DNA from 2 places in the Paenibacillus sp. FSL R5-0623 genome. Region 1 is predicted to be linked to the other one. Evidence: a T-box and tRNA genes for the amino acid it is inferred to sense, from the RefSeq annotation. Region 1 holds a T-box; the other holds one or more tRNA genes.
What was found. A T-box is a leader RNA that pairs with one kind of tRNA and senses whether it is charged. The one in region 1 lies ahead of trpS (tryptophan--tRNA ligase), so its partner is inferred to be a tRNA-Trp.
Positions count from the first base shown of each region.

Region 2: it encodes a tRNA-Trp, which carries the amino acid that the T-box ahead of trpS (tryptophan--tRNA ligase) is inferred to sense. The anticodon was not compared.

Region 1 is NZ_CP150233.1:5,612,863-5,619,747, forward strand. It holds gene MKY92_RS24690 (toprim domain-containing protein) at 1-151, shown strand, start outside; gene MKY92_RS24695 (SCO family protein) at 227-838, opposite strand; gene MKY92_RS24700 (metal-dependent hydrolase) at 1,263-2,243, shown strand; gene MKY92_RS24705 (alpha/beta-type small acid-soluble spore protein) at 2,360-2,581, opposite strand; gene MKY92_RS24710 (hypothetical protein) at 2,702-2,902, shown strand; gene trpS (tryptophan--tRNA ligase) at 3,028-4,020, opposite strand; T-box leader at 4,092-4,359, opposite strand; gene MKY92_RS24720 (aldose 1-epimerase) at 4,605-5,579, shown strand; gene MKY92_RS24725 (alpha/beta-type small acid-soluble spore protein) at 5,785-6,018, shown strand; gene MKY92_RS24730 (O-methyltransferase) at 6,098-6,508, opposite strand; gene MKY92_RS24735 (M3 family oligoendopeptidase) at 6,782-6,885, opposite strand, start outside.
Region 2 is NZ_CP150233.1:5,795,345-5,802,229, reverse strand. It holds rRNA gene MKY92_RS25555 (16S ribosomal RNA) at 1-650, shown strand, start outside; rRNA gene MKY92_RS25550 (23S ribosomal RNA) at 1,016-3,943, shown strand; tRNA gene MKY92_RS25545 (tRNA-Asn) at 4,010-4,085, shown strand; tRNA gene MKY92_RS25540 (tRNA-Ser) at 4,089-4,180, shown strand; tRNA gene MKY92_RS25535 (tRNA-Glu) at 4,190-4,261, shown strand; tRNA gene MKY92_RS25530 (tRNA-Val) at 4,328-4,403, shown strand; tRNA gene MKY92_RS25525 (tRNA-Met) at 4,421-4,494, shown strand; tRNA gene MKY92_RS25520 (tRNA-Asp) at 4,522-4,599, shown strand; tRNA gene MKY92_RS25515 (tRNA-Phe) at 4,695-4,770, shown strand; tRNA gene MKY92_RS25510 (tRNA-Thr) at 4,790-4,865, shown strand; tRNA gene MKY92_RS25505 (tRNA-Tyr) at 4,875-4,960, shown strand; tRNA gene MKY92_RS25500 (tRNA-Trp) at 4,967-5,040, shown strand; tRNA gene MKY92_RS25495 (tRNA-His) at 5,070-5,142, shown strand; tRNA gene MKY92_RS25490 (tRNA-Gln) at 5,165-5,239, shown strand; tRNA gene MKY92_RS25485 (tRNA-Gly) at 5,244-5,318, shown strand; tRNA gene MKY92_RS25480 (tRNA-Cys) at 5,325-5,398, shown strand; tRNA gene MKY92_RS25475 (tRNA-Leu) at 5,405-5,483, shown strand; gene MKY92_RS25470 (methyltransferase domain-containing protein) at 5,667-6,593, shown strand.

The DNA.
Region 1 (6,885 bases):
ACTTCGGGATGCTTTCCCGGATGCAGTACAGATGTATACTAGACGAGGATATGCGGGTGTGGAAGGAACACCTGATGAGTATATCATTGCCCAGCTGGAAAAGGCCGGGTTAGAGACATACATCCAATACCCTGAACATCCTTCCTTTTAAAATGAAATACCAAAAGGCTGCCTTTGGGTTGATATCCAACCTGAAGGCAGCCTTTACAATATGAGTATCAGATGATTATTCCTTAATCAGATTGCGAATATCCTCGGCAATGACAGCTGGCACAACGTCCTCTGTATTAAATGCGTTATATACCTTGCGCAGCTGGTTGTTCTCATCCACCAACCCGATCATGTTCATATGGGCAAAATCGTCCTTATTCTCCCCTTCGATCAGGATCTGGAATGAATCCCTGGCCAACTGTTTGGTTTTGTCCATATCCCCTCGCAAGAAGTACCATCCGGAATAATCCGCGTGGAAGCGGTCCGCAAACGTCTTAATCTTCTCTCTTGTATCGACTTTCGGGTCGAATGAAATAGATACAAATGAGACATCTTTACCGAAGCTGTCGTCCTCTTTCAACAGATCCTGCACCTGGGATAACGTAAAGGTCGTAATCGGGCAGACATCCGGACAACTGGTGAAATAAAAGTAGAACAATCGGACTTTCCCTTGCGTATCCTCCAGTGATACCGTACTGCCATCTACATTTTCCATAGAAAAGGATTGGATTTCACGAATCTCGGGTAATTTTTCCTTACTCGCAAATACGGTGCCCCACATCAGATACACAGCCATTATCAGTGCGAGCCCGAGCAGCATCCATGTCCATTTGTACTTTTTCAGCATCTTCCTCGTCCCTTCTGTATCTTCTCTTATGAATACGCATACATATGTGAACCCAAAATCACGTTTGTTTCGCTTCATCCATCTACTGTGACATATGTATTCAAAGAAACCTACTTTTTATGAGATTCTATATTATTGTAACGGTTAAAAGGGACAATGCCCATAAATATTTATGTAACATATCCGACAGCATATTCTCTGATGCAACTTCTCTCAGTATCCGATATAAAGTTTATCATAGGAAACACCAAAATAGTTTGACAAACTGCGTACATTTATTGGGTATAATACAGTTTATTGTTATAAATTTGAAATTAGGGATGTTTTGCATCCTGATAGACGGATATTATACACTATATATGGGTATCACCTAGATAGAGAAGTAATATGCCTTAGAACGATACACCACACAAAGGAGACGTTTATGGATACCTCTACACATTTTGTCATGGGGATTGGTCTAGCCGGTCTGGCTTATGTCGATCCTGTCGTCGCAGCGAGTCCCATGCTTGCAGCTGCGGTAATGATTGGCACGATCGCCGGTTCCCAGGCCCCTGACATTGATACTGCTTTACGTCTCAAAAGCAATTCGCTTTACATCCGGAATCATCGGGGCTTGTCACACTCTCTGCCATTTCTCCTGTTATGGGTTTTGCTCATCACCGGCGTCATTGCACTGATATTCCCTGGTGTCCCTATTGGACACGTTGCCACCTGGACCGCTGTGGCCGTAGGCTTTCACGTATTCACCGATCTGTTCAACACCTATGGAACCCAAGCTGCCCGGCCTTTTACGGAACGCTGGATCGCCTGGAATATCATTCATATTTTTGATCCGTTTCTATTCACTACCCATGTCATAGCTATTCTGTTATGGGCCTTTGATCTGATCGCCCCTGCACCACTCTTCGTTACGTTGTATAGTTTGACCGGTTTATATTATATATGGCGAACGATTGCTCGTGCACAAGCAGTCAGAAAAGTTAGACGTCTCGACAACAGCCCAGAGCAGGCAAGATACATCATCATTCCAACGATATCCTGGAACCGCTGGCATGTGGTTAAACGAGTTGAGGACGGCAGTTATGTGATCGGGAAAATGGATGGTTCTAATCTGGTATGGAGTCTGCACGCCTCGTCTTCTACTCATGCGGCCGTTGCTGCTTCACGCAAATCACCGGAAGTTAGTGCCTTCCTCTATTTCACCTCCTATGCGGTGGCAGAGGTTGAAGAACTGCCTGCTGGGTACAAGGTCCGCTGGGCAGATGTACGTTATCGACACCGGAAACAATATCCATTTGTCGCTGTGATTGTGATGGATCGGAATTTTGAAACGATTGATACGTATGTAGGCTGGTTAAGCGATGAGAAGATGGATAAAAAACTTTTATCTGCACGCCCTTGACGAAGTGAGCATGGCAAGGCACAATCAAACTTAGGAACTGATACGCGAGAAAGCCCGGTGCGTTTCCGCCCCGGGCTTTCTGTTTATCCTGTTTTGTTGCTGTTGGTTAAAATAAATTATTTGCCAGACCCAGCCAGAGACTGCTCAGCGATTTGTACCAGACGTTTGGTGATATATCCACCCAAAGATCCTGTTTCACGGGAAGTGTAGTTACCATAGTAACCGTCTTGTGGGATAGTTACACCCAGTTCCTGTGCAGCCTCCATTTTCAATTGTTGCAGTGCTGCAGTCGCTTGAGGTACCACCAAGTTGTTTGAAGAACGAGATCCTTGAGCCATAATTTATAATCTCCTTTCAATCTGTGTCTGTAATGTATTGCAAGCTTGCAAGATTATTATGGCTCGTAGGCTTCAGGTTATACGGAATTTCACTAAATTTGTAGATGGAGGTTTTTCCCAATGAGTAAAGGCTTATCCTTATGGTTCGCATTCTCTTCCATTCTCTTGTTAACGGTTTCAGCAATTATGATCTCCTACTCCGGTTGGTTTGCTGCACTACTGTTTGTCCTGTCCATTGCCAACATTGGCTGGGGATTTGTGATTCGTGCCAAAAAAGAACGTCAGGAAGTTCAATCGGCTGTTTCAGAGCCCACTTCTTAAGCGGGTCAGTTTATAGTTCAATAAAGTTCAATAAGAACGCACAAATAAAGAGGAGTCCTTCATTAGGGCTCCTCTTTATTTGTGTTAACTATTTATTGCATGAAATATGAAGATCTTGTTCAGGACTACTGTTTACGTCTTGGAACAAATCCCATACGTTCTTTCACTGCATCCAACGTTTGAGCAGCAACTTCTTCTGCACGACGGGCTGACGTATCCAGAACATCCGCCAATTCGCCAGATTCACGAATCTCATTATATCGTTGTTGTAGCGGTTCAATCACAGATACAACCACTTCAGCCAGTTCCTTTTTGAACGGACCGTACATCTTGCCTTCATAACGCTCAGCCACTTCTTTAAGCGTCATACCTGCACATTCAGCGTAGATGCTCATCAGATTGCTGACTTCCGGTTTGTTTGCCGGATCATATACGACTTCACGTCCCGAATCTGTAGTGGCACGACTGATTTTTTTGCGAATCACATCCGGCGGATCCAGCAGGGCAATATAGCTGCCAGCATTAGGGTTACTTTTGCTCATCTTTGAAGAGGCATCATCAAGTGACATGACCCGAGCACCCACCTGCGGAATATACGGATCTGGAATGGTGAAGTACTCTCCATAACGGTGATTAAAACGTCCTGCCAGATCACGTGTCAGTTCCAGATGCTGCTTCTGGTCCTCACCTACTGGCACAAGGTCAGCATTGTATAACAAAATATCAGCCGCCATTAATGATGGATACACGAACAGTCCCGCACCAACGGAATCTTTACCGGATGATTTATCCTTAAACTGAGTCATCCGTTCAAGCTCACCCATGGAGGTCAGCGTTGTCATCAACCAGCCCAATTCCGCGTGTTGCGGTACATGGGATTGCAGAAATACGTTAGATTTCGAAGGATCAATACCTGCTGCAATAAACAGTGCAGCTACTGCTTCCGACTGTTCACGCAATGCTGCTGGCTCCTGGGCCACGGTGATGGCATGAAGATCAACTACCATGAAATGACATTGATAGTCATGCTGGAGTTTTACAAAATTTTTGATTGCACCAATGTAGTTGCCCAATGTGAGCTTACCGCTTGGCTGAATACCTGAAAGTACTGTTTTCATTACCCATAACGCCTCCCTGATTATATATATACTCCTGCCATTCTCTGCGAACGCAAAAAGGCCCCACATCCGCAAGGGACGTGAGACCGTGGTGCCACCCTTATTCGCTTTTCTTCGATTGCTGCTGACTCTGAATCAAGTCAAGCCGAAGAAATGCCTTCATTGTTCCGTAACGTGGATTATACGGCAGACTCTAGTGGGGCAAGCCCATCTCTGGCTTAACCTGTTCAAACCTACACTCAAGGGTCCATTCGGTAAAGAGCTCACACCGGTTCACATCAACCACCGGCTTTCTGAAGAGGATTCTCTTGCCCTACTTATCCCTGTCATCGATTTCAAGTCATTCAATTCTAATAAATGCTTTCAGAGTTCCATCTTAATGCGCACAGGCGCGAATGTCAAAATGAGTTGAACTTTTTTACCCGAGACATCAAAATCTGTTATGATGGAATTGCTTATCCTGTTGCCTGCTTCACACGAAATAGCGCAGGAAATAGCTGGCATGTACACAACGACACGCCTGCAGCAGTAGCTTCATCACGACTGCTTGCAGACAGATTTCAAGTGGGAAAAGGAGCATCGATATGAAACAAGTGACCAAAGGCCAATGGAATGGTTACGACACGTATATCCTACATAGCCGTGAATTGGAAATCACCCTGCTGCCGCGTCTTGGAAATAATATTATTTCTATTCGCGATTTAGTGCAGGACAGAGATGTCGTCCGCCGTCCGGATGAAGACGATCTTGCCTTTTATCTGCAGAAGCCGTACCATTTTGGCGTTCCTCTCCTGATTCCACCAGGGCGCATTCATCGTGGACAATTCGAATATGAAGGCGTTCGTTACCAATTTGATCAGAACACGGCGAATGACAACCATATTCACGGTCTCCACCGTACCCAATCCTGGTGTGTCAGTGACATTGAGGAAGATGAAGACGGCTGTGCAATTACGACTGAATTACTGACCGAAAATGAAGAGCATTGGATGGCCCAATTCCCGATTCCCCTGAAACTTGAGATGACGTTCAGTCTGCAAAACGCTGTATTTAGCCAGCGTCTGCGAGTCACCAATCTGAGCTCAACACCTGCTCCTTTTGGGATGGGATATCATACATGGTTTTTGTTAGACGGCAAACCTGCCGACTGGACACTGCAACTGCCTGTTTCCGGAATATACGGACAGAATGAAGAACAACTACCGACAGGTGAACTGGAACCCCTGGGTGAATGGTCTGCTCTGAACGAAGGCATCAATTTGCAGGGACGTAACTGGGATACCCTGTTGAAAGCTACCGAAGGTGAACCGGCTACGGCTTACTTACGCAGGCAAGATGGATATACATTGAAATATTCAGCAGATGAAGCATTTTTCAAACATTGGGTTCTCTTTACCAAAGGTGAATCCGATCAGTTCCTGTGCATTGAACCGTACACTTGGCTCCCGGATGCACCTAATTTGGCTTTATCGGATGAACAAACCGGGTTGATTCGCTTGGAACCGGAACAGCCTGTTGAGTTATTTACACGTATTGAGGTTATACCTCCGACAGACTAAGCGAGCTGATCATCCTCTACTTTGCTTTTACGCATATCACCCTATATTTTGATATCCAAATACAACTTGTCGACCCGCATTGGGTCGGCTTTTTTATGTGTCCTGTGCACTGATATTTATCCATATTTTCCCTTACACCATATCATGTATATTTCCTTATTCTCTAACCATACTAACATCACCAACCCATAAGGAGGTGACACATATGTACGGAAATCAAAACCAAGGTAGCGGTAGCCGCTCCAACAACCTGGTCGTTCCCCAAGCAACAGCAGCATTGCAACAATTGAAAATTGAAGCTGCTCAAGAGCTGGGTGTAACGATTCCACAAGATGGTTACTACGGTAACTATACTTCCCGTGAGACAGGTTCTCTGGGTGGATACATCACTAAACGTCTGGTACAAATCGCTGAGCAGCAATTATCGGGTCGTTCGTAAGCTCGTAATTAATGCTTAAGTAGCGTTAAAAAACAAAAGCGGCCTTCTTCGGAAGTGCCGCTTTCTCTTGTGTAACTAATTATGAGGTCGACTCCACATCTGAATCCTTGTATGTATTGGTTCTAGGGTAACGAATCATCAAGCTTGCCATATTGTAATTAGACTCCATCGTTGCATCTACCAAAATCATACCTTGTCTTACTGTGAAATCGTACGATATTTCGCCATGTGTCCAATTGCGTTTGAATTTCAACGTCTCCAATGCCATTGCCCGGAAAGAAGTTCTCTGGGTTTCGTTTAGCCCCCCTTCCTCCACATCCATCTGCCCATCTCGTCCAGCTATCGGATTATGTCGAATACCGAATTTCCCAATTACGTTGTTTCGTATTTGCACAAAAACTACCCCTGAATCTAACCCTGATAACTCATGATCAAGTTCTTTGAATACCAGATCCAACTGTCTCGCTAATGAAAGCTCATCAATTTTCATATTAACACTCTCCTTATATGCTTATAGTCCTATATATCAAGGACTTACGACTCATTATATGACATCATATGTGCTCATTCAACAAAGAACGGCAAAGTTGGGTATTTCTAACTATGATTTGCACAATTAATTGCCATTCCACTTCCTTAAACTGAGCTTTTTCACTTAATTACGACAAAATCTTCAAGAATCGAAAATGAGGATTCTGTACAAAAAAGGCTGGAATCCAGTGTCTGTTAACACGGGATTCCAGCCTTTTCATATCTGTTCAACCTATTTTTCGGTTGCTGTCATCTGTAGAAACTGCTCAATATCGGCAATAACCAAGTCCGCAGCATTTTGCCAGAATTCCGGTTGTGTCAGGTCGGTACCCAGAT
Region 2 (6,885 bases), 180 kb from region 1:
GGTCGCAAGACTGAAACTCAAAGGAATTGACGGGGACCCGCACAAGCAGTGGAGTATGTGGTTTAATTCGAAGCAACGCGAAGAACCTTACCAGGTCTTGACATCCCTCTGACCGGTACAGAGATGTACCTTTCCTTCGGGACAGAGGAGACAGGTGGTGCATGGTTGTCGTCAGCTCGTGTCGTGAGATGTTGGGTTAAGTCCCGCAACGAGCGCAACCCTTATATTTAGTTGCCAGCACTTCGGGTGGGCACTCTAGATAGACTGCCGGTGACAAACCGGAGGAAGGTGGGGATGACGTCAAATCATCATGCCCCTTATGACCTGGGCTACACACGTACTACAATGGCCGGTACAACGGGCTGCGAAATCGCGAGATGGAGCCAATCCCAACAAAGCCGGTCTCAGTTCGGATTGCAGGCTGCAACTCGCCTGCATGAAGTCGGAATTGCTAGTAATCGCGGATCAGCATGCCGCGGTGAATACGTTCCCGGGTCTTGTACACACCGCCCGTCACACCACGAGAGTTTATAACACCCGAAGTCGGTGGGGTAACCGCAAGGAGCCAGCCGCCGAAGGTGGGATAGATGATTGGGGTGAAGTCGTAACAAGGTAGCCGTATCGGAAGGTGCGGCTGGATCACCTCCTTTCTATGGAGAATCGTTTCCTGCAACGGAAACATTCAAATACGCAGGTTCTTAGAACCTGCAACAGCGATTCATTTCGGTCCGTCACTTCGGTGTGGATGAAATGAAGAGCACAAACACTCACTCGTTGCTCAGTTTTGAGAGCTCAAACTCTCAAACAGCTTGCTTTTGCATGGAGCTTGTTCTTTGAAAACTAGATATCGAAACGAAACAAACGCGAATTAGAACATTCCTTTTTAGCTGAACTTGTGTTAAACAAGTTTCAATAAAAACGGTAGATTGCTGGAGCGAGTGATCGAAATGGAGCGACTTTTGGATTTGGACGTAGTCCAAACCAAGCGGAGCGACAGCTCGAACACGAGCGCAATGGTTAAGCTACTAAGAGCACACGGAGGATGCCTAGGCGCTAGGAGCCGATGAAGGACGTGGCGAACAACGAAACTGCCTCGGGGAGCTGTAAGCAAGCTTTGATCCGGGGGTGTCCGAATGGGGAAACCCAGCTGGGGTAATTTCCAGTTACTCATAACTGAATACATAGGTTATGTAGAGGCATACCAGGGGAACTGAAACATCTAAGTACCCTGAGGAAGAGAAAACAATAGTGATTCCGTCAGTAGCGGCGAGCGAACGCGGAGAAGCCCAAACCAGAGAGCTTGCTCTTTGGGGTTGTGGGACGTCTCACATGGAGTTACAAAGGAACCGGTTAAGCGAAGAGGTCTGGAAAGGCCCGCCAAAGAAGGTAAAAGCCCTGTAGTTGAAAGTCTGTTCCCTCCGAGACGGATCCCGAGTAGTGCGGGGCACGTGAAACCCCGTATGAATCCGGCAGGACCATCTGCCAAGGCTAAATACTTCCTAGCGACCGATAGTGAAGCAGTACCGTGAGGGAAAGGTGAAAAGCACCCCGGAAGGGGAGTGAAATAGAACCTGAAACCGTGTGCTTACAAAAAGTCAGAGCCCGTTTTAGGGGTGATGGCGTGCCTTTTGTAGAATGAACCGGCGAGTTACGTTCCCGTGCAAGGTTAAGGTGAAGAGCCGGAGCCGCAGCGAAAGCGAGTCTGAATAGGGCGATATAGTACGTGGACGTAGACCCGAAACCGGGTGATCTACCCCTGTCCAGGGTGAAGGTGCGGTAACACGCACTGGAGGCCCGAACCCACGCATGTTGAAAAATGCGGGGATGAGGTGGGGGTAGCGGAGAAATTCCAATCGAACTCGGAGATAGCTGGTTCTCCCCGAAATAGCTTTAGGGCTAGCCTCGGAAAACAGAGTCGTGGAGGTAGAGCACTGATTGGGTGCGGGGCCCGCAAGGGTTACCAAGCTCAGTCAAACTCCGAATGCCATAGACTTACTTCCGGGAGTCAGACAGTGAGTGCTAAGATCCATTGTCAAAAGGGAAACAGCCCAGACCATCAGCTAAGGTCCCCAAGTGTGTGTTAAGTGGGAAAGGATGTGGAGTTGCACAGACAACCAGGATGTTGGCTTAGAAGCAGCCACCATTGAAAGAGTGCGTAATAGCTCACTGGTCGAGTGACTCTGCGCCGAAAATGTAACGGGGCTAAACACACCACCGAAGCTATGGCTTGATGCTTTGCATCAGGGGTAGGGGAGCGTTGTATAAGGGTTGAAGGTGTACCGTAAGGAGCGCTGGACATTATACAAGTGAGAATGCCGGTATGAGTAACGAAAAGATCAGTGAGAATCTGATCCGCCGAAAGCCTAAGGGTTCCTGAGGAAGGCTCGTCCGCTCAGGGTAAGTCGGGACCTAAGGCGAGGCCGAAAGGCGTAGTCGAAGGACAACAGGTCGAAATTCCTGTACCACCGTAAGCCGTTATGAGCAATGGGGGGACGCAGTAGGGTAGTGACGCGGACTGATGGATGTCCGTCTAAGCAGTAAGGCTGATGTGTAGGCAAATCCGCACATTGTAAGGCTGAGCTGTGATGGGGAGCGAAAATTACAGTAGCGAAGGTCATGATCTCACACTGCCAAGAAAAGCCTCTAGCCAGGTGATGGTGCCCGTACCGCAAACCGACACAGGTAGGCGAGAAGAGTATTCTAAGGCGCGCGGAAGAACTCTCGTTAAGGAACTCGGCAAAATGACCCCGTAACTTCGGGAGAAGGGGTGCCCCGGTAGTGTGAATAGCACGAGGGGGCCGCAGTGAAAAGGCCCAAGCGACTGTTTAGCAAAAACACAGGTCTGTGCGAAGCCGTAAGGCGAAGTATACGGGCTGACGCCTGCCCGGTGCTGGAAGGTTAAGGGGAGTGGTTAGGGAGTAATCCCGAAGCTGTGAACCGAAGCCCCAGTAAACGGCGGCCGTAACTATAACGGTCCTAAGGTAGCGAAATTCCTTGTCAGGTAAATTCTGACCCGCACGAATGGCGTAACGACTTGGGCGCTGTCTCAACGAGAGATCCGGTGAAATTTTAATACCTGTGAAGATGCAGGTTACCCGCGACAAGACGGAAAGACCCCATGGAGCTTTACTGCAGCTTGATATTGAATTTGGGTACGATCTGTACAGGATAGGTGGGAGCCTTTGAAGCATGAGCGCCAGCTTGTGTGGAGGCAACGTTGGGATACCACCCTGATCGTATCTAGGTTCTAACCTGGTACCGTAATCCGGTGCGGGGACAGTGTCAGGTGGGCAGTTTGACTGGGGCGGTCGCCTCCTAAAGAGTAACGGAGGCGCCCAAAGGTTCCCTCAGAATGGTTGGAAATCATTCGAAGAGTGCAAAGGCATAAGGGAGCTTGACTGCGAGACCTACAAGTCGAGCAGGGACGAAAGTCGGGCTTAGTGATCCGGTGGTACCGCATGGAAGGGCCATCGCTCAACGGATAAAAGCTACCCTGGGGATAACAGGCTTATCTCCCCCAAGAGTCCACATCGACGGGGAGGTTTGGCACCTCGATGTCGGCTCATCGCATCCTGGGGCTGAAGTAGGTCCCAAGGGTTGGGCTGTTCGCCCATTAAAGCGGTACGCGAGCTGGGTTCAGAACGTCGTGAGACAGTTCGGTCCCTATCTGTCGTGGGCGTAGGAAATTTGAGAGGAGCTGTCCTTAGTACGAGAGGACCGGGATGGACGTACCGCTGGTGTACCAGTTGTTCCGCCAGGAGCACCGCTGGGTAGCTATGTACGGACGGGATAAACGCTGAAAGCATCTAAGCGTGAAGCCCCCCTCAAGATGAGATTTCCCAGTATGTAAGACCCCTTGAAGACGACGAGGTAGATAGGCTGGGGGTGGAAGTGCAGCAATGCATGGAGCTGACCAGTACTAATCGGTCGAGGGCTTATCCAATAGCAAGTGATAATTCGCGTGTTTCGTTTCGAATCTAGTTTTCAGAGAACGATCTCTGAAGCATATTCCCTGATAGCTCAGTTGGTAGAGCACTCGACTGTTAATCGAGTTGTCACAGGTTCGAGCCCTGTTCGGGGAGCCATATGGAGAGGTGTCCGAGCTGGCCGAAGGAGCACGATTGGAAATCGTGTAGGCGTCACAAGCGTCTCGAGGGTTCGAATCCCTCTCTCTCCGCCATAATATTAAGGCCCGTTGGTCAAGGGGTTAAGACACCTCCCTTTCACGGAGGTAACAGGGGTTCGAATCCCCTACGGGTCATAATAACTTCAAAAAAGAAGTTGATTTTTACAACAAGATTATGATATGATCATAAATGTGTTGTTCGGAGGCTTAGCTCAGCTGGGAGAGCATCTGCCTTACAAGCAGAGGGTCGGGGGTTCGATCCCCTCAGCCTCCACCATATAAACTTTATAACGACGCGGGGTGGAGCAGCCCGGTAGCTCGTCGGGCTCATAACCCGAAGGCCGCAGGTTCAAATCCTGCCCCCGCAATTATACTTTCCTTTGAGAAAGTGATCTGGAACCGTGGTGTAGTTGGCCTAACATGCCTGCCTGTCACGCAGGAGATCGCGGGTTCGAATCCCGTCGGTTCCGCCATTTAATCTTTACATGAGGCAAACTGTTCACTACATCTGCTGTATGGCACTGATGCCCTATATAAAGTGTAAGGAATTAAGATTAGACTTTATTATGGCTCGGTAGCTCAGTCGGTAGAGCAGAGGACTGAAAATCCTCGTGTCGGCGGTTCGATTCCGTCCCGAGCCACCATTTTAAAACAATTTAATATGCCGGTGTAGCTCAACTGGTAGAGCAACTGACTTGTAATCAGTAGGTTGGGGGTTCAAGTCCTCTCGCCGGCACCATGTAATCCTGGAGGATTAGCGAAGTGGCCAAACGCATCAGACTGTAAATCTGCTCCCGTACGGGTTCGGTGGTTCGAATCCATCATCCTCCACCAGTTTTTAGGGGCATAGTTTAAAGGTAGAACAACGGTCTCCAAAACCGTTGGTGTGGGTTCAATTCCTGCTGCCCCTGCCAATTAACTTTTTAGAAAATAACCTTTTGTGGCGATCGTGGCGAAGTGGTTAACGCACCGGTTTGTGGATCCGGCATTCGGGGGTTCAATTCCCCTCGATCGCCCCTTTGTTTTTTCATTTTTTATTGGGGATTAGCCAAGCGGTAAGGCAACGGACTTTGACTCCGTCATGCATAGGTTCAAATCCTATATCCCCAGCCATTATGCGGACGTGGCTCAGCGGTAGAGCATCGCCTTGCCAAGGCGAGGGTCGCGGGTTCGATTCCCGTCGTCCGCTCCAAAATATGGCGCCATAGCCAAGTGGTAAGGCACAGCTCTGCAAAAGCTTTATCCCCAGTTCGAATCTGGGTGGCGCCTCCAGCATATGCCGGCGTGGCGGAATGGCAGACGCGCTCGACTCAAAATCGAGTGGGAAACCGTGGAGGTTCGAGTCCTCTCGCCGGTATATTGAATAGCCCTACATGTTGCTTATGCAATGTGTAGGGCTATTTTTATTTTATATGAAACGATTTATGTGCAGTAAGAAAATCTAGAGTAAGAGAAGATGGACGTTAATAAAGATTGACGTATGATTATATTCGGTATATTGTAGATAAGTAAAGTCGTTAATATAGAGGAGTGAAGTAGAGTGACTAATGGAAAAAATGTATCGGGTACCGATCTGTTATTTGATCTTTCTGTATGGGAAGAGGCATGGAAGAATCGTCCGAGAAGTTCAAAATATAAGAAGAAAAGCGTCCCCGTTAATACAGAAGAAGTTTTTGAGCGGTGGGCCAGGGATTATCATGCACAGTCGTTCACTGAAGAAGGAAAGCGGCGTTCTGAGCGCATTATGGGCTGGATTGAAAACCAGGGAGTAGAGTTTGCCGGCTTGTCCATTCTAGACATTGGAGCGGCCTCAGGCATATTTACCATCCCTTTTGCGGAGAAGGGTGCAAGTGTGACCGCAGTTGAGCCTTCTGAGTTGCTTATCTCCCTTATGAAAGAGACGATACCTCCAGCTCTTGAATCCAATATCGAAATCGTAAATGAACGATATGAAGAAATCTCTATCAAGGATAAGGGTTGGGAGAAGAAATATGACTTTGCATTTGCATCCATGTGTCCGGCGATGTCGGATTGGCAAACGATCGAGCAGGCGATCAATTGTGCCCGGAAGTATGTGTATATAAGTACTATGGCAGGACAGAAGGAACACACACTAATGGATGAACTTAAGGATATACTGGGGGTAACTTCTTCATATAAGGCTGGTGATATGGGTTATATTCAACAATTGTTGTATTTGAAGGGGTATTCATACACCATGATCATTACGAGAGAAGTTAACTCATTTGAAGTATCGGTGGAAGATGTTGTAGAGAAGCTGCCAGAATGGCTTAATACGTATGAGTTACCATCGGATGAAGATTCCCTCAGATTGGCTGAGAAGTATATCCGAGATACATACAAGGATAGTACAGTGACCTTCTCACGCGGAGCAAGGTTTGGTAAAATTCTAATTCAACTTGAGCAGCCAAATATGAAAACAGTTCGCACTATGGATAAGCGATAAATCGTATAGGCTTGTTACGTATACAGGAGCTAGGAATCGGGACGGGCGACTTAGTCTTACGTCTGAGATAACGCTAGAAAGCATTGCACCACCACCACAAGAAGATGCACTTGTGAAACATATGAAGTTAAGATTATAGAAGTGAAATTTGTAAGTGAAGGGAGCAGATATGTGCTCCCTCTTTTTTTGAAGCGAATAATTAGTTGACTATACTAAACAAAATCCTCGGTTACTTGAAGATGTTAAGCTGCTTCATGAGACTGCACATGGGCTAAAGCCAACTTAATTCATA